Regions from separate parts of the Kocuria sp. HMSC066H03 genome, predicted to be linked through region 1. Evidence: predicted binding sites of a transcription regulator. Region 1 holds the regulator's gene; the other holds the start of a gene.
The links. The regulator LexA, encoded in region 1, represses DNA repair genes until DNA is damaged. The targets are predictions, from matches to a motif close to TCGAACANNTGTTCGA.
Positions count from the first base shown of each region.

Region 1 (9,609 bases):
CCACGAGGTTCACACGATCCGTGATCGCGTCCACGACGGCGTCGGGAACGGGGTGGGTGTTCTCGTTGGTGTTCAGCGCGACCTCCACCTGCAGCTGCGGAGCCCCGTACGGGGACATCCCCTGCAGGTCGTCACGCATCGGGAGGGAGGCCAGAGGATCTGCGGCGGAATTCACCGGTTCATCCTATCGGGCCCGCAGGGGCCGCAGAGTCAGCAGGGCCTACCGGGCCGGAACTTCGAGGACCTGGCCGGCCGAGAGCTGGGACGAGCTGAGGCCGTTGAGCTCCGCGATGTCGTCCATGACCTCCCGCGGGTCGCGGTCGGGGTCGGCGGCCACCGCGATCTCCCACAGACTCTGCCGGGCCTGCACCGTGACGCTCTGGGTCACGGGCTCACCCACGGGGTCCGTGGAGGCGTTGACGGTGGGCGGCAGCAGGAACACCGCGGCCACCACGAGCAGCGCTGCGGCTCCGGTGACCACGGGCAGTCCGATCAGCAGCAGTCTGCCGCGGCGGGTCAAGCGCATGATCCCCGGTCCGAGATCGTGCCCTGCCCCGCCGGCGGCGTCCTGCTGACGGGCGACACCGGCTTGGATGCTGGACTGGCCACGTACTCCGGTGGCCCGGCGAACGGGCCTCGGCATGATGAGAGCGGTCATGGCAACCTCCTGGTGTTCCGGTCGATGCCGCCCACCGGGCGGCGGTGTTCGAACCGCGGTAGCGGGTAGAACACATCTTCGAATGTCTGGTGACAGTTCTAGCACGGATGTACGAACGGTGTCGAGGTCCGTTTCGAACACATATTTGAATGCGCAGGTCACCCGGGTTAAGCTGGCCCCACACATGTGACAGTCGACCCCACGTCTCCGACACGCATAAGCGGTCCGCGGCCCGGCCCCCGGGCACGCCCTGTGCGGCACGGCGAAAGGACCCCGCTCGTGAGCACCACTTCCCCCGCTCAGCAGACACCTGGCCGACCCGTTCGAACACTCTCGGACCGTCAGGCGAGGATCCTGGGCGCCGTGCAGCGCTCGATCGCCACGCGGGGGTACCCTCCGTCCATGCGGGAGATCGGGGACATCGTGGGGCTCGCGTCCCTGTCGAGCGTCACGCACCAGCTCGGTCAGCTGGAGAAGTGGGGGTACCTCCGCCGTGACCCCCGACGCCCCCGGGCCATGGAGGTGCTGCGACCGCTCAGCCAGCAGGAGCTGGACCACCACCTGGGCAAGGAGGATCCCCAGGAGGGTGAAGCCTCCGGCGGTGCCACGGTCTCGCCCCTCACGCCCACCCTGGGCTCGGTGCCCGCCGCGGACGAGGACGACACCATGGTGCCCGTGCCCCTGGTGGGCCGCATTGCCGCGGGCGGCCCCATCACCGCCGAGCAGTCCGTCGAGGAGGTCTACTCGCTGCCACGGCAGTTCGTGGGCCACGGCCGGCTGTTCATGCTCAAGGTCGCCGGGGACTCGATGATCGACGCCGCCATCTGCGACGGCGACTGGGTGGTCGTGCGCCAGCAGAACTCCGCGGAGAACGGGGACGTCGTGGCTGCCCTGCTGGACGACGAGGCCACGGTGAAGACCTTCCGGCAGCGCGACGGCCACACCTGGCTCCTGCCGCAGAACACCCGCTACGAACCCATACTCGGCGACCACGCCACCGTGATGGGCAAGGTCGTCTCCGTCCTGCGCTCTCTGTAGCGGCGGCGCGGGGCCCTCACCTCACTGCCGGCCCAGCCGCTGCAGCGCCCCCAGCACGGTGGACTTGTCCGTGGTGGGCCACAGCGGGGGCAGCGACCGGGCGAGGAAGGACCCGTAGCGGGCCGTCGCAAGGCGGGAGTCCAGAACCGCCACCACACCCTTGTCCCCGCTCGCACGGATCAGCCGTCCCGCGCCCTGGGCGAGCCGAACAGCCGCGTGCGAGGCGGACACCGTCATGAAGCCGTTGCCCCCGGCGCGCTCGGCGGCACGGGTGCGGGCGGTGCCCAGTGGATCATCCGGGCGGGGGAACGGGATCCGGTCGATCACCACCAGCCGGCAGGACTGCCCGGGGACGTCCACCCCCTGCCACAGGCTCATGGTGCCGAACAGGCTGGCCGCGGGGTCGTCCGTGAACGCCTTGACGAGAGAGGGCAGCGAGGCGTCCCCCTGGCACAGGATGGGCAGCTCGGTCCGCTCCCGCAACGCCTCTGCGGCGTCCTCCGCCGCGCGTCGTGAGGAGAACAGGCCGAGCGCCCCGCCTCCGGAGGCCTCGAGCAGCTCGAGCAGCTCGCCCAGTTGCTCCTCCGAGACTCCCCTCCCGGGCTTGGCCAGGTGCTTGGCCACGTAGAGGATCCCCTGGCGGCGGTAGTCGAAGGGGCTTCCCACGTCCACGCCCCGCCAGGGGGGCGCCCCCGGGCCCTGCAGGCCGAGGGACCCGGCGACCGACGAGAAGGACGACCCCACGGCCAGTGTCGCGGAGGTGAGCACCACCGTGCGGCCGTCGAAGAGGCCCTCGCGCAGGGGCCCCGCCACGCTCAGGGGCGCAATGCTGAGCGTGGCAGGCTCTCCCGCCGAGGTGCCCACGTACCCCTCCGTGGGGCTCCACCGGCCCACACGCGAAACCCACAGGACGTCGTGCGCGGTGTCCGCCCCGAGCATGCGCTCGGAGGTGTCCAGCAGCTCCGAGAGCCGCGAACGCGCGGCGTGCCGTCCGGCGTCCTCTCCCTTGGAATCGCCCTTGGTGTCGCTGAGTCCCGTGCGGGCGGCGTCCTGGATCCCCCGCACCGCGTAGACCTGCTCCTCGGTGAATCCCCGGGGCAGCAGACCCGAGTCCTCGTCGTCGAACGCCTTGTCGAAGGCCTGCGCGGCGCGTTCCAGCGCGTCGCTGGAGGCCGCCGTGTGCTTGCGGACGGCGGTGCTCGCCGCGCGCACGGCCGCCGCGGACAACGACGCCGTGACCGCGCCGGTGACCCGGTCGCGCAGCTCGTGCGCCTCGTCCACGATGACGACGTCGTGCTCCGGGAGCACCGCGAGGCCCTCGAAGGCGTTGATCGCGAGGAGGGCGTGGTTGGTGATGACGATGTCCGCCTCACCCGCCTGAGCGCGGGCACGTTCCGCGAAGCACTCCTCCACGAGCGGGCACTTGCGCCCCAGGCACTCCTTGGCCGTCACGGAGACCTGGCGCCACGCGGCGTCCGAGACCCCCGGCTGGATGTCGTCCCGGTCCCCGCTCTCGGTGGTCTCGACCCACTCGCGCAGGCGGAGAACCTGCTGCGCCAGCCCTCCGAGAGGGCGGTCCGTTCCCACGCCGCCGGACGGTGCGACCGGAGCGCTGAACAGAGCGGCGTCGTCGTCCTCCGGGTACCCGCCCTCCACCTTGTGCAGGCACGCGTAGTTGGAGCGTCCCTTGAGCAGGGCCACGTCCGGGCGGTCGTCGAGCTCGTCCTCCAGTGCGTCGAGCAGGCGGGGGACGTCGCGGCCGGTGATCTGCGACTGCAGGGCCAGGGTGGCCGTGGCCACCACCACCGGCTTGTCCGAGGTCCTGGCGTGGACCAGCGCGGGAACCAGGTAGGCGAGCGACTTGCCCGTGCCCGTGCCCGCCTGCACCAGCAGGTGGCGGTGGGTCTGCAGGGCCTCGGCCACCTTGGCCGCCATGAAGCGCTGACCGTCCCGCCGCTGCCCCCCGAGGGCGGTGACGGCGGCGTCGAGCAGCTCGAGGGCGTCCGCGCCACCGGGGAGGGACTCCGGGCGGACCTCCGAAACGTCCTTGCCGGTCTCGTCGATGAACGGTGCGCTCATGCGCCCTGCGAGTCCTGCGCCTGCTCCCGCCCCTGGGCCTCGTCCCCGGCAGGGGTGTGGGGGGCACTGAGGTAGCGCTCGAGGTCGTCCACCAGGTCTTCGCGCACCCGCACGTGCAGACGTGTGCCCTCGGGGGTGTGCTCGGTGCTGAGGATCTCCGCGTCCTGAGCGTGGAGCCGTGACACCACTTCCCCGTGGGTGTACGGGACCAGGAGGTCCAGCTCGTGGTCGGGCCGTGGGATGGCGCCGGAGATCAGCCGCTGCAGCTCCTCGATGCCCTCTCCCGTGCGTGCCGAGACCGCCACGGAGGGGCTCTCGTGGTTGCGCAGCCGGGCGAGCACCACGGGATCCGCGATGTCCGCCTTGTTGAGGGCCACGATCTCGGGGATGTCGTTGGCCCCCACGTCCGTGAGAACGTCCCGCACGGCCTTGAGCTGACCCTCCGGATCCGGGTGGGAGGCGTCGACCACGTGGACGATGACGTCCGCGTCCGCGACCTCCTCGAGCGTGGAGCGGAACGCCTCGACCAGCTGCGTGGGAAGGGACCGCACGAAGCCCACGGTGTCCGCCAGGGTGTAGCCGATGCCGTCCGGGGTCTGCGCCTTGCGCACCGTGGGGTCCAGGGTGGCGAACAGGGCGTTCTCCACGAGCACACCGGCGTCCGTGAGCCGGTTCAGCAGGGAGGACTTCCCGGCGTTGGTGTAGCCCGCGATCGCCACGGAGGGCACCGAGTTGCGCTTGCGGTTCAACCGCTTGGTCTCCCGGGCGGGCTTCATGGCCGCGATCTCCCGGCGCAGCTTGGCCATCCGCTGGCGAATGCGACGGCGGTCCAGCTCGATCTTGGTCTCACCCGGTCCGCGGCTGCCGATGCCCTCGCCCGACGCCGCCCGGCCGCCGGCCTGGCGGGACAGGGACTCGCCCCAGCCGCGCAGCCGCGGGAGCATGTACTCCAGCTGCGCGAGCTCCACCTGGGCCTTGCCTTCCTTGGACTTCGCGTGCTGCGCGAAGATGTCCAGGATCAGGCCGGTGCGGTCGATGACCTTGACCTTGACCACGTCCTCGAGCGCGCGCCGCTGGGAGGGGGCGAGCTCGGCGTCCACGATGACCGTGTCCGCACCGGTGGCGGCCACCACGTCCTTGAGCTCGAGGGCCTTGCCGGAGCCCAGGTACGTGCCCGGATCCGGGTTCACGCGCCGCTGCAGCATGCCGTCCATGACCTCGGAGCCCGCGGTCTCGGCGAGCGCGGCGAGTTCCCGCAGGGAGTTCTCCGCGTCCGCGAGTGTGCCGCTGGAGTACAGACCGGCGAGCACCACTCGCTCCAGGCGCAGCTGCCGGTACTCGACCTCGGTGACGTCCTCGAGCTCGGTGGACAGTCCGGCCACGCGCCGCAGCGCGTGGCGCTCGGCGAGGTCCTGCTGGTCCCCGTCGGAGGGGACGTAGGTGTCCTCCTCGTCCACGAGCTCCCGGGCCCGTCCGAGACGCTCGTGGCCCGCGCGGGGCGCGGCGGCGTCGTCGTCCTGAGTGGCGGTGGGCTCGTTGCGGGACCGGGCGCGCGCCAGGACGCGCGAGACCACGTCCTCGAGTTCCGAGGCGGACAGTTCGCCGGAACGCTCGGAGGGTTCCGAGGCGTGGTTCCGGGGCGGAAGAGAGTCAGTCATGGTTCCTTGATCTGTGCTGGTGACGGGTTGGCCCAGTCTAGCGCCGGGCGGCGACACGACTCCGTGGGCACTACCATGTGGAGCCATGGCCGCCGAACACCCCGTCCCCCACTACTTCGTCTCCGATCCGTCGCTGCCGGAGAAGCGGCGCCGTATCGGCGTGGAGCTGCGAGGTCGGCACGTGGACGTGGTGACCGCCGCTGGCGTGTTCTCCCCCGGGGACCTGGACAAGGGGACAGCGGCGCTGCTGCGCACCGTGCCGGATCCGCAGGGCACAGACCTGCTGGACATCGGCTGCGGGTGGGGTCCGATCACGATCGCACTGGCCCAGGCGGCGCCCGAGGCGCGCGTCACGGCCGTGGACGTCAACCAGCGCAGCCTCCAGCTCACCGCTGAGAACGCCCGGTCCCTGGGCCTGACCGGCGTGGAGACCGCTCTGCCGCAGGACGTTCCGGAAGGTCGCACGTTCGACACCATCTGGTCCAACCCCCCGATCCGGGTGGGCAAGGACGCCCTGCACGAGATCCTGACCACGTGGTTGCCCCGCCTCAACCCCGGCGGCACGGCGTGGCTGGTGGCCCAGAAGAACCTGGGCGGGGACTCGCTGCAGCGCTGGCTCGCGCAGACCCTGACCGCGGACTTCCGCGTGGAGCGTGCGGCCACGGACAAGGGCTTCCGCATCATCGCCGTCCACCGGGACTGAGGGCCTCCACGGCCCCGCCTCGCACGACGCCCACACCGCACGACGCCGCCCGCCCGCCTCCGCGCGACCGGCGCGTGACGTCCCGGACCCGCTACACGAGCTCCGCAGTGGCGACCACACGGACCGGCCCCGCGAGCACCACGTGCTCGGTGCCGTCCGGGGCGGCCACGAACGTGACCGAGAGAACCCCGCCGGGAACCTGCACGAACCACCGGTCCGGGGACTCGGGCCCGCCCCAGAAACGGGCTGCGGCCGCAGCCGCGCACGCTCCGGTGCCGCAGGAGAGCGTCTCCCCCACGCCGCGCTCGTGCACGCGCATCTCGAGCCGGCCCACCTCGGTGTCGTCGTGGTCGAGCGGGACCACGAACTCCACGTTGGTGCCGTTCGAGGGCACCGGGTCCACCACGGGCGCGGCGTGCAGGTCCAGGGCGTCGAGCTTCTCCCCCTCGGACAGCACGACCACCGTGTGCGGGTTGCCCATGTCGATGGACACGCCCGGTCGCGGGACGGTGAGACCGTGGGCGGTGACCACGCAGTCCGAACCCCGCTCGCGGGCCTCCTCGCCGTGGCTGAAGCTCCAGGGCCCCATGTCCACGGCGTACCCGGCGGAGGTGCGCGCCACCGTTCGGGCCCCAGCGCGGGTCCCGATCCGCACCCGCGCGCCGGGGGGCAGGCTCAGCAGTCCCTCGCGGACCAGGTGGTCCACGAAGACCCGCACGCCGTTGCCGCACATCTGGGCGAGTGAGCCGTCCGCGTTGCGGTAGTCCATGAACCACTCGGCATCCGGATGCCGCTCCAGCAGCCGTCGCCCCTCCTCCAGGTGCCGGGAGCGCACGGCACGGATCAGTCCGTCCCCGCCGAGCCCTGCGTGCCGGTCGCACACGCTCGCCACGGTCTCTGCAGAGACGTCCAGCGTCCCGTCGCGGTCCGTGCAGACCACGAAGTCGTTGCCCGTGCCGTGCGCCTTGCTCACCCGCACGCCCGCCAGTTCACCGCTGCCCACTGCTGGTCCCGTCCCCTTGTTGGTTGCACTCATGCGCGTCATCCTACTGAGCACGGACCACCTCCAGGGCACGAGCCGCGAGGTCCGTGACGCTGCGCCCTGCGCAGCACTCGAGCCAGTGCACGCGCGGATCGGCGCGGAACCACGTGCGCTGCCGTTTGGTGAACCTGCGGGTGGCCGCCACGGTGTCCTCGCGGGCCTGCGCCAGGGTCATGGTGCCGTCCAGCACGGCGAGCAGCTGCGGGTACCCGAGCGCCCTGCCGGCCGTGGGACTCTCTCGTAGACCGCGTGCGGCGAGAGCCCTGACCTCGTCCAGCCAGCCCCGCTCCAGCATGAGGTCCACACGGCGCGCCAGCCTGCCGTTGAGTTCGTCCCGGTCCATGGCCAGCCCGATCTGGACCGTGGGGCGCACGTACCGGCGCTGCGGCATGAAGGACGTGAAGGGCCGCCCCGTGAGGTCGTGGACCTCGAGGGCCCGCACCAGACGCCGGTCGTCCTTGACGCGCGCTGCGGACTCCGGGTCCACCCTGGCCAGTTCCCGCAGCAGCACCGCACGGCCGTCACGCCGCAGCTGGTCCTCGCGCCGAGCCCTGATCCCGGGGTCCGTTCCGGGGAACTCGATGGCGTCCAGGGCGGCCCGCACGTACAGCCCCGAGCCGCCCACGAGGACGGGCACGCGACCCCGTTCCCGGATCTGTTCCGCGCACCGCCGGGCATCCCGCTGGAACGCGGCCACGGAGGCTTCCTCGTGGATGTCCAGGACGTCGAGCAGGTGGTGGGGCACACCGTCCCGCTCCTCGGGCGGCAGCTTGGCCGTGCCGATGTCCATGCCCCGGTAGAGCTGCAGGGCGTCCGCGTTGATCACCTCGCCGCCCAGCTCGTGGGACAGGGCGATGCCGAGGTCGGACTTGCCCGTGCCCGTGGGGCCCACCACGGCCACGAGGGGCGTGGGTGCGCCGCGGTCTGCCATCCCGGTCAGGGCTTCCGCAGTGCCGGCATCCCCAGCCCCACGGTCCCGGCAGGTCCGGTGGCCCCACCGGACGACGGCGCGCCGCAGCTCTCCGCCTGGGCCGCCTCCCACGCGTCCCCGCCGCGCGACGGCCGCACGTGGTACTCGGAGGCATCCGCTGGGTCCGCGAGCAGGTGGTAGGCCGCGGCGCCCGTGACCGGCACGGTGACGAAGTCCCCGGGGCGCGGCACGGGTGAGCCCTCCGGCACGCTGAAGTGCACCAGGCGCTGGTCACGGCTGCGTCCCGAGAGCCGGTGCGTGGCACCGGACTTGCGCCCGGACTGCGCGCTCACGAGCAGCTCCGCACGCGTACCCACGAGCTGGCGGTTGAGCCGGGCGCTGATGGCGTCCTGCAGCGCAGTCAGGCGCTCGAACCGCTCCTGCACGACGGCTGCGGGCACCTGCTCCGCCATCTCTCCCGCCGGGGTTCCCGGGCGGATCGAGTACTGGAACGTGAACGCGGAGGAGAACTCCGAGGCCCCCACCACGTCCAGCGTGTCCTGGAAGTCCTGCTCCGTCTCCCCGGGGAAGCCCACGATGATGTCCGTGGTGATGGCCGCCTGCGGGATGCGCTCCCGCACCCGTTCCAGGATCCCCAGGAACTTCTTGGACCGGTACGAGCGGCGCATGTCCTTCAGGATCCGGTCCGAGCCCGACTGCAGCGGCATGTGCAGCTGCGGCATCACGTTCGGGGTTTCGGCCATGGCGTCGATCACGTCGTCCGTGAAGGCCGCGGGGTGGGGGCTCGTGAACCGGACCCGCTCCAGTCCCTGGATGTCACCGCACGCGCGCAGCAGCTTGGCGAAGGCGCCGCGGTCACCGAACTCCACACCGTAGGAGTTCACGTTCTGCCCGAGCAGCGTGACTTCCACCGCTCCGGAGTCCACGAGGGCCTGGACCTCCGCGAGAATGTCCCCCGGACGCCGGTCCTTCTCCTTACCCCGCAGCTGCGGGACGATGCAGAACGTGCACGTGTTGTTGCACCCCACCGAGATGGACACCCATCCCGCGTACGCCTGCTCGCGTTTGGTGGGCAGCGCGGAGGGGAAGGTCTCGAGCGCCTCCAGGATCTCCACCTGAGCCTGCTCGTTGTGCCGGGCGCGTTCCAGCAGCACCGGCAGCGAGCCGATGTTGTGGGTGCCGAAGACCACGTCCACCCACGGAGCCTTCTCCACGATGGTGGCCCGGTCCTTCTGCGCGAGGCACCCGCCCACGGCGATCTGCATCCGGTCGTTGCGGCGCTTGACCGGAGTGAGCTGGCCCAGCTGTCCGTAGAGCTTGTTGTCCGCGTTCTCGCGCACCGCGCAGGTGTTGAACACCACCAGGTCAGGCTCGCGCCCCACGGCCGGGATGTACCCCGCATTCTCGAGCAGGCCTGTGATGCGCTCGGAGTCGTGGGCGTTCATCTGGCAGCCGAGGGTCCGCACCTCGTAGGCGGGCGGAGCGTCCGACGGGACCGGT
Region 1 covers NZ_KV807503.1:333,132-342,740, reverse strand. Annotated here, with positions in the region: gene HMPREF2833_RS01460 (histidinol-phosphate transaminase) at 1-175, opposite strand, end outside; gene HMPREF2833_RS01455 (LysM peptidoglycan-binding domain-containing protein) at 221-658, opposite strand; gene lexA (transcriptional repressor LexA) at 938-1,696, shown strand; gene HMPREF2833_RS01445 (ATP-dependent DNA helicase) at 1,718-3,775, opposite strand; gene hflX (GTPase HflX) at 3,772-5,433, opposite strand; gene HMPREF2833_RS01435 (class I SAM-dependent methyltransferase) at 5,519-6,136, shown strand; gene dapF (diaminopimelate epimerase) at 6,228-7,172, opposite strand; gene miaA (tRNA (adenosine(37)-N6)-dimethylallyltransferase MiaA) at 7,183-8,109, opposite strand; gene miaB (tRNA (N6-isopentenyl adenosine(37)-C2)-methylthiotransferase MiaB) at 8,115-9,609, opposite strand, start outside.

Region 2 (9,609 bases), on a different contig from region 1:
ATGGCCGACGAGCCCTACAAGCTGGAGCTCATCGACCTGGCCGGCGGGCCGGGCTCCGGTGCCGTGGAGGAGTCCGCCGAGGGTGCGTCCGTGGAGGTGGGCGGTGGCGAGCTCACGGTCTACGACAACGTGGACCGCAAGAGCGGGGACGTGGTGTGGCGCGACCTGTGCCGCGGCCCGCACCTGCCGGACACCAAGCACATCGGCAACGGCTACGCGCTCATGCGCTCCGCCGCGGCGTACTGGCGCGGCAACCAGGAGAACCAGCAGCTGCAGCGGATCTACGGCACGGCCTGGCCCTCCAAGGACGAGTTGAAGGCATACAAGGAGCGTCTGGCCGAGGCCGAGCGCCGCGACCACCGCAAGCTGGGCGTGGAGCTGGACCTCTTCTCCTTCCCGGACGAGCTGGGCTCCGGGCTGCCCGTGTTCCACCCCAAGGGCGGGATCATCCGCAAGGAGATGGAGGACTACTCGCGCGAGCGACACGCCCGCGCCGGGTACGAGTTCGTCTACACCCCGCACATCACCAAGGGCCACCTGTACGAGGTCTCCGGGCACCTGGACTGGTATCGGGACGGGATGTTCCCCCCGATGCACGTGGACGAGGAGCGGGACCCGGAGACGGGTGAGCTGACCAAACCGGGCCAGGACTACTACCTCAAGCCCATGAACTGCCCGATGCACAACCTGGTCTACCGCTCCCGCGGACGGTCCTACCGGGAGCTGCCGCTGCGGCTCTTCGAGTTCGGGGCGGTGTACCGCTACGAGAAGTCGGGCGTGATCCACGGTCTCACGCGCGTGCGCGGCATGACCCAGGACGACGCGCACATCTACTGCACGCGCGAGCAGATGAAGGACGAGCTGACCGGCACGCTGAACTTCGTGCTGTCCCTGCTCAAGGACTACGGCATGGAGGACTTCTACCTGGAGCTCTCCACCAAGGACCCGAACAAGTTCGTGGGCTCGGACGAGATCTGGGAGGAGGCCACCCGCACGCTGCGGGAGGTGGCGGAGGACTCCGGGCTGGAGCTGGTCCCGGACCCCGCGGGCGCCGCGTTCTACGGGCCCAAGATCTCCGTGCAGGCCCGGGACGCGATCGGGCGCACGTGGCAGATGTCCACCATCCAGCTGGACTTCAACCTGCCGGAGCGCTTCGACCTGGAGTACCAGGCCTCGGACGGCACCCGGCAGCGCCCGGTGATGATCCACCGAGCACTGTTCGGCTCCGTGGAGCGCTTCATGGGCGTGCTCACGGAGCACTACGCGGGCGCGTTCCCGGCGTGGCTGGCTCCCGTGCAGGTGCGCGCCATCCCCGTGGCCGAGGCGTTCAACGACTACCTGGACGAGTTCGCCCAGTCCCTGCGCGAGCGCGGGATCCGGGTGGAGGTGGACACCTCCTCCGACCGCTTCCCCAAGAAGATCCGCACGGCGTCCAAGGACAAGATCCCGTTCGTGGTCATCGCCGGCGGCGAGGACGCCGAGGCGGGCACCGTGTCGTTCCGCTTCCGCGACGGCTCCCAGCACAACGGCGTGAGCCGGGCGGAGGCCGTGGAGCTCATTGCCCGCCACGTGGCCTCACGCGCCAACGAGGATCCGACGGCCCCGGCCGAGGAGCTCGAGGTGGGCGCCACCGTGGTCGAGGAGCCGGCCACGGCGGCGTCGTCGGAGCAGACCCGGGCGCCGGAGCAGCCGTGACCGGGCGGGGCGCCGCGGCGCCAGACGGGGACGGTGTGGTCCGGGACGAGTTCGAGGTCCCGGGGGTTCCGGACAGCTTCCAGCGGCTGTGGACCCCGCACCGGCTCGCGTACGTGCGCGGGGAGGACACCTCGGTGGAGCAGCCGCCGGGATGCCCGTTCTGCACCGCGCCGCAGCGCTGCGACGAGGACTCGCTGATCGTGCACCGCGGTGAGCACTGCTTCGTGGTGCTCAACCTCTTCCCGTACAACCCCGGCCACGTGCTGGTGTGCCCGTACCGGCACGTGGCGGACCTGGATGAGCTCACGGACGACGAGCTGTGGGAGCTCAACACCCTGACCCGCACGGCGGTGCGCGTGATCCGGGAGGTCGCGAGTCCCGCGGCGTTCAACGTGGGGCTCAACCTGGGCTCCGCCGCGGGCGGGTCGCTCGCCGCCCACCTGCACCAGCACGTGGTGCCCCGGTGGACCGGTGACGCCAACTTCATGCCCGTGATCGCGCAGACCAAACCGCTGATCCAGACCCTGGGGGCCACGCGCGAGGACATCGCCGCGGCCTGGCCCGGGGACTGACGGCCCGCGGGCCCACCGGTCCGCGACCGCGGGTGCCCGCACACGTTCACCACCCGGGTGCCCGCACCCGCTCACTAGGATGGAGACCATGTCCCGACCTCTCGTACGCGTCCTCGGCCAGGGGGTGCGCTGGGCGTCCAGCCTGCGCGGCGGCGGCTCCGCATTCCCCGGCCTGTTCATGGAGAAGCTGCACCCCGGCTTCGTGGCCGAGGAGCTCGCCAAGCTGCCCCGCGGCGTGGTGGTGATCAGCGGGACCAACGGCAAGACCACCACCACCAAGATGACCGTGCAGCTGCTGCGCTCCCAGGGCCTGCGCGTGTTCACCAACCGCACGGGCTCCAACTTCGTGCGCGGTGTGGCGGCCTCCCTGCTCGCGGAGATGGACGCGTTTGGCCGTCTGGCCGCGGACGTCGCGGTACTCGAGCTGGACGAGGCCCACGCGGTGCACTTCGTGAAGCAGGTGCAGCCGCGGATCAGCCTGCTGCTCAACGTGATGCGCGACCAGCTGGACCGCTTCGGGGAGATCGACACCACGCGCCGGATGCTGCGCCAGGTGGCCCGCGCCACCACGGAGACCGTGGTGCTCAACCGCGAGGACCCGCGGATCGCCGGTCTCGCCGGGGACCTCCCGGAGGGCACGGCCGTGTCCTGGTTCGGGCTCTCGGACGCGCTGCGCCCCATGTTCCCGTCCGACGACGACATGCGCGAGGGCCTGCGCCAGGTGGACCCGGGGGAGCAGGACTCCGAGGTGCCCTCGGCCCGGCGCCCGGACGCGGACGTCGTGCTGGAGGCGGTCAACGCCCGCAGCGTGGAGCTGGACGTGCGCGGCACGAGCCACGAGGCCACGGTGGACCTCTACGGCGTCTACAACCAGTACAACGCGGCGGCCGCCCTGGCCGTGAGCCTGCAGGTGCTGGGGGACGACGCCGACGTCCCCGCCCTGGTGGCCGAGCTCGGCAACGTGACGCCCGCCTTCGGGCGCGGCGAGACCATCACGGTGGACGGCAAGCCCCTGCAGCTGCTGCTGGTGAAGAACCCCGCGGGCTTCCGGCTCTCCCTGGCGTCCGCGTCCTCGCAGGACTACGCGACCATGATCGCGATCAACGACCAGTACGCGGACGGCCGGGACGTCTCCTGGCTGTGGGACGTGGACTTCGACAGCCTCCGGGAGGGCGGGGTGGACCTCGTCTCCGGAGTGCGCGCGTGGGACATGGCCCTGCGGCTGGACTACGACCTCGTGCGCGTGGGCGGGGTGGAACCGGACCTGGAGGATGCGCTGAAGCAGTTCATCGCGCAGTCCGGGGACCGCCCCATGCGCATCTTCTGCACCTACACGGCCATGCTGTCCCTGCGCAAGATCCTGGGCGGCATGACGCACGTGGCCGCCATCTAGGAGAACACCGTGGCTGAGAACACCTCCGGGCCGCTGCGCATCGTGCAGCTCTACCCCCGGGACATGAACATCTACGGCGACTGGGGCAACACCCTGACCCTCAAGCGCCGCGCCGAGCGCTACGGTCTGGACACCGAGATCGTGGACTACGATCCTGGTGATCAGTGGCCCGAGCACGCCGACCTCTTCGTGGGTGGTGGTGGCCAGGACTCGGGGCAGTTCCGCGTGGCCGAGGACCTCGCGGCCGTGGCGCCGCGGCTGCACGAGGCCGTGGAACGCGGCGTGCCCATGCTCGCGATCTGCGGGCTCTACCAGCTCTTCGGCCGCAGCTTCCGCACCGGGGCGGGGGAGACCCTGTCCGGGATCGGGGTCTTCGACCTAGAGACGGTGGCGGGCACCGAGCGGCTGATCGGCAACATCGTCACCGAGTCCCCGGAGCTGGGCCGGATCGTGGGCTACGAGAACCACTCCGGGCTCACCCACCTGGGCGCGGGGCAGGAGCCCCTGGCCACGGTCGTCTCGGGCGCCGGCAACAACGGTGAGGACGGCACGGAGGGAGCCCGCACCCACAACGTGCTCGGCAGCTACCTGCACGGCTCCCTGCTTCCCAAGAACCCGCGCGTGGCGGACTTCCTGCTCGGTCAGGCCCTCGCCCTGCGCGGGGAGTCCCTGCCGGAGGTCGGCCCCGACGACACGCTGGCCGAGCGCGCTCGCGAGGTCGCCGCCTCCCGCCCCCGCTGAGGGACCGGCGGACGACGACGCCGCCCGCAGCCGCGCGTGCCGAGGCTCGCCCGGGGTGCCCCAGCCGTTGGCAGGGGGCCGGGCTGGCGGCGTCGTCATCTGGGCGTGCCGCGGCGGCCCGTCGAACCGCGACCACCGGCGGCGCGGTGGCAGCCTCGCGCTGCCCTCGCGGGGCGAGCGCGCGGCGTCGTCGACCGGGTCTGTCGCCGCGGCGAACCGTGTCCCCGCACCAGCGGCTCGGCGAGCACCGGCGGCGCCGCGAAGTCCCCTGGACGGTGCGGGGGCGCGTCCCGGTGTGACAGGGCACGGGGCGCGCTCGGTATCATGGCAGTCAATCCACCACCGCGTCCGGCCCGAGCACGGCCGGACGCACTCTTTCGAGGAGGTCATTCATGTCAGGTCACTCCAAGTGGGCCACGACCAAGCACAAGAAGGCGGCGATCGACGCCAAGCGGGCCAAGGCGTTCGCCAAGTACATCAAGGGCATCGAGGTCGCGGCGCGCATGGGCGGCGCGGACACCTCCGGCAACCCGGCGCTCGAGCTCGCGGTGTCCAAGGCCAAGAAGAACTCCGTGCCGAACGACAACATCGACCGCGCGATCAAGCGCGGAGCGGGCCTGACCGGCGAGACGATCGACTACACCGAGATCCTCTACGAGGCCCGCGGCCCGCAGGGCACCGCGCTGTACATCGAGTGCCTGACGGACAACAAGAATCGCGCGGCCTCCGAGGTGCGCGTGGCCGTGACCCGTCACGGCGGCACCATGGCGGACTCCGGCTCGGTGGCGTACCTCTTCGAGCGCAAGGGCGTGGTGGAGGTGGCCAAGACGGACGGCCTCACCGAGGACGACGTCCTGATGGCCGTGCTCGACGCCGGCGCGGACGAGGTCCTGGACGAGTCGGACGTGTTCGAGGTGGTCAGCGAGGCCACGGACCTGCCCGCGATCCGCGCGGCGCTGGACGAGGCCGGTCTGGAGTACAACAACGACGACCCCCAGTTCCGCGCCACCATGAAGGTGGACCTGGACGCGGACGGGGCACGCAAGTTCCTCAAGCTCGCGGACGCGGTCGAGGAGCTGGACGACGTGCAGAACGTCTACTCCAACGCGAACATCCCCGCGGACGTGATGGCCCAGCTCGAGGACGACGAGTAGGCCCGTGGCCCGTCCGCAGGCGGCAGGCTCCCAGCGCGTGCTCGCGGTGGACCCCGGACTCACCCGGTGCGGCTTCGCCGTGGTGGACATGTCCGCCCAGCGCACGGGCACGTTCGTGCACGTGCAGGTGAGCGGCTCGCGCGCCCACGAGGCGCTCGAGCACCGCGTGCTGACCGTCATGGAGGCCGCGGACGAGCTCATGGAGCGCTTCCGCCCGGACGTGGTGGCGGTGGAGCGCGTGTTCGCGCAGAACAACGCGCCCACGGTCGTGGGCACCGCCCAGGCCACCGGCGTGGTCATCGCGGCGGCGGCCCGGCGCGGCATCCCGGTCGCGTGGCACACCCCCTCCGAGGTCAAGGCCGCGGTCACCGGGGACGGCTCCGCGGACAAGGAGTCCGTGAACCGGATGGTCGTGCGCATCCTGAAACTGGACGCCCCGCCCCGCCCGGCCGACGCCGCGGATGCGCTCGCGCTGGCCGTGTGCCACGGCTGGCGCGGCGGGGTGGCAGGGATGAACGCGGTGGCGGCCACCTCCACCCACTCCGGGTCCCGTCCGTCACGGTCCACCGGCACCACCGGTACCACCGCGCTGACACCGGCCCAGCAGGCGTGGCGCCGGGCGGAGTCGGCCTCGCGCGCTCCGGGGGCCCGCGGCGGCAGCCCCGCACGGGGCAGACGCGGCTGAGAGGGGCCTGTGGAAGGCTCCGAGGGCCTGTCCGCGGTCGAGCGGGACCGCCGCCGGCTGCACCGTTCTCGCCCGCCCCGGTGTCCCACGGGTGGCGGTGGTCCACGCCCCGTTGCACCGTCCCCCCGCTGCGGCGCCCCCGTTGGTACAGTGGCCCAGAACCGTTCGCACACGTGTTCGAATCCGACGCGGCACCGGCCGCGCCCGAGCGCCGGGGCAGCCGCCCCCGCACCACCCAGCCCCCCGGAACCGGTGGGCGCACGAGCCCGGCCCCGGCCGGAAGAGGGGAGCAGCCGTGATTGCCTCGGTGACCGGTGAGGTGGCCTTCGTGGGCGCCACCCTGGCCGTGGTGGAGGTCTCGGGCTTCGGCATCGAGGTCCACGCGAGCCCGCACACCCTGTCCGGACTGCGGGTGGGAGCCACCACGCGGCTGCACACCGCGTACATCGCCCGCAAGGACGAGGCGCCGCTGCTGTTCGGCTTCGCCCAGGCGGACGAGAAGGAGATCTTCTCGGTCATGCTGGGAGTCTCCGGCGTGGGGCCGCGCACCGCCCTCGCGGCCGTCTCCGTGCTCGGGCCCGACGATGCCCGCCGGGCCATCGCGGCCGGGGACGACAAGGCGTTCACGGCCGTGCCGGGCATCGGGCCGAAGTCCGCGCGGCGGATCGTGCTGGAGCTCGCGGACAAGCTCGTGCTCCCCGAGCCTCCCGCCCAGCAGGCCGCCCAGCCGCAGATGCCGGTGTGGCGGGACCAGGTGGTCGATGCCCTCACGGGCCTGGGGTGGAACGAGAAGGACGCCGTCCGCGGCATCGAGGACGCCCTGCAGACCCAGCCCGAGCTCGGTGACTCCGGCAACGTGGCCGAGATCCTGCGCGCCGTGCTGTCGTGGCTCGGCACGTCCAAGGGCACCACGCACGCGCCCACCGGGAGGCGCTGAGCATGGCCGTGGAGGAGCGCGGAGCTGCGGGGCGGCAGCGCCTCGTGGGCGCCGAGGGGGACTACGACGACCAGCAGCTGGAGGCGTCGCTGCGGCCGGGCACGCTGGACGACTTCGTGGGGCAGAAGCGCGTGCGCGCGCAGCTCTCGCTGGTGCTCGAGGCGTCCAAGCTGCGCGGGCGCACCGCGGACCACGTGCTGCTCTCCGGGCCGCCGGGTCTGGGCAAGACCACCCTGGCCATGATCATCGCGGAGGAGCTGGAGGTCCCGCTGCGGATCTCCTCGGGCCCCGCCATCCAGCACGCGGGGGACCTCGCGGCCATCCTCTCCTCCCTGACCCACGGGGAGGTGCTCTTCCTGGACGAGATCCACCGGATGTCCCGCCCGGCGGAGGAGATGCTCTACATGGCCATGGAGGACTTCCGCGTGGACATCGTGGTGGGCAAGGGCGCCGGAGCCACCTCCATTCCCCTGGACCTGCCACCGTTCACCCTCGTGGGCGCCACCACGCGTGCCGGCCTGCTGCCCGGGCCGCTGCGGGACCGCTTCGGTTTCACCGGGCACCTGGAGTTCTACTCGGTCCCGGAGCTCGAGCTCGTGCTGCGCCGCTCCGCGGGTCTGCTGGACCTCACCATGACCTCCGAGGCCTTCACGGAAGTGGCTTCGCGCTCGCGCGGCACCCCCCGCATCGCCAACCGGCTGCTGCGCCGCGTGCGGGACTGGGCACTCGTGCACGGTGTGGAGCGCATCGACGCCCGCGCGGCCGGGGCCGCCCTGGACATGTACGAGGTGGACGCCCGCGGGCTGGACCGGCTGGACCGCAACGTGCTCTCAGCGCTGGTGGGCAAGTTCAACGGCGGCCCGGTGGGCCTGTCCACCCTGGCCATTGCGGTGGGGGAGGAGACCGAGACCGTGGAGACGGTCGCCGAACCCTTCCTGGTCCGTGAGGGCCTGCTCGGCCGCACGCCCCGGGGCAGGATCGCCATGGCCGCGGCGTGGGAGCACCTGGACCTGGAGGTTCCCGAGCACGCCGCGTTCAAGGATCCCTCTCTGAGGTCCGCGCTCGCCGCAGACCCGTCACCGGGAGATGCATCCAGCGGGTGACCAGATCCATCCCCTAAGCTGGGAGGAATTGGTGTGTGGGCCCGGTCGGCACCGGTGTGTCCCGGGGTCCGTGCACCCGAGTCCCTCATCCCTCGACAGATCGGATTCTCCGTGACCATCCTCGCAGAGACCCAGCAGGCAGCCACCGGCGGCGGGAGTGCCTGGTTCCTTCCCGTCATGCTCCTGGCCATGGTGCTGCTGCTGTGGCTGCCCATGCGGCGGCAGAAGAAGGCCCAGGCCGAGATGAAGACCAAGCAGGCCAGCATGGGCCCCGGCACACAGGTGATGACGAGCTTCGGACTGTTCGGCACGCTGCACGAGATGGACCGCGAGAACAACAAGGCCGTCCTGGAGATTGCCCCGGGGCAGCTCGTCACCGTCCACTCGCAGACCGTCACCACCGTGGTGGACGAGACCCCGGAGACGGACGCCGCAGAGCACCACGCCGCCCAGCTCCCCGCCGACGGCTCCACCGCCGCACACGCCGAGCAGGACGCCGTTTCCACCCACGGCACCGCGGCCGAGCACGACGCCCCGATGCACGACGACCCGACCCGCGGCACCTCCTCCCACGGTGACGTCACGGGCGGCTCCGCTCCCACGGTTGACGGCGTGGACCGCGCCGAGCCCGGGAACGGGACCGACCCCCGCGGCCGCGGCGAGCACGGCAACCCCACCATCTGACATCCCCCCGATGAGAGACGGGCCGAGGACCTCGGCCCGTTTCTCATGTGGTGACCGGCGTGCGCGTCCGGTCACGGTCTCCCCGAAGGACGGCAATGGCAGCACAGAAGAAGAGCTCGGAGACCTCGGAGACTCCGAAGGCCTCGACGTCATCCCGGCGGCGGCGCAAGGGCTCCGCCGAGGACTCCGGATCCGCCCGGAAGTCCACGTCGTCACCCCGGACCAGGAAGCCTCGCACCGGGGCCGCCGCGGCGGCGGCCAGGGCCCGCGGGTCCCTCGTGGCGCTGGTGGCGGTCATCGCCCTGCTGGCCGGGCTGCTGGTGTACGGCGTCACGACCGACCGCACCGGCTGGGCCCCCAAGCTCGCCCTCGACCTCGAGGGCGGCACGCAGATGGTGCTCACGCCGTCCCTGCAGGGGGAGCAGGCGGGGCAGGAGATCACCCAGGAGCAGCTGGACCAGGCGGTGGAGATCATCCGCCAGCGCGTGGACGGCGCGGGTGTCTCCGAGGCGGAGATCACCACCCAGTCCGGCAACAACATCGTGGTGTCCCTGCCGGGCACGCCGTCCGCGGAGACCCGTGAGCTCATCCAGACCTCGGCGCAGATGGCGTTCCGGCCGGTCATCGTCACGGGCCCGGGGGAGG
Region 2 covers NZ_KV807509.1:81,671-91,279, forward strand. Annotated here, with positions in the region: gene thrS (threonine--tRNA ligase) at 1-1,695, shown strand, start outside; gene HMPREF2833_RS09265 (HIT family protein) at 1,692-2,267, shown strand; gene HMPREF2833_RS09270 (Mur ligase family protein) at 2,347-3,660, shown strand; gene HMPREF2833_RS09275 (type 1 glutamine amidotransferase) at 3,670-4,401, shown strand; gene HMPREF2833_RS09280 (YebC/PmpR family DNA-binding transcriptional regulator) at 4,794-5,555, shown strand; gene ruvC (crossover junction endodeoxyribonuclease RuvC) at 5,560-6,240, shown strand; gene ruvA (Holliday junction branch migration protein RuvA) at 6,536-7,177, shown strand; gene ruvB (Holliday junction branch migration DNA helicase RuvB) at 7,180-8,280, shown strand; gene yajC (preprotein translocase subunit YajC) at 8,392-8,964, shown strand; gene secD (protein translocase subunit SecD) at 9,060-9,609, shown strand, end outside.
Region 2: the regulator LexA is predicted to act here: its motif matches at 6,406-6,421, upstream of ruvA (Holliday junction branch migration protein RuvA).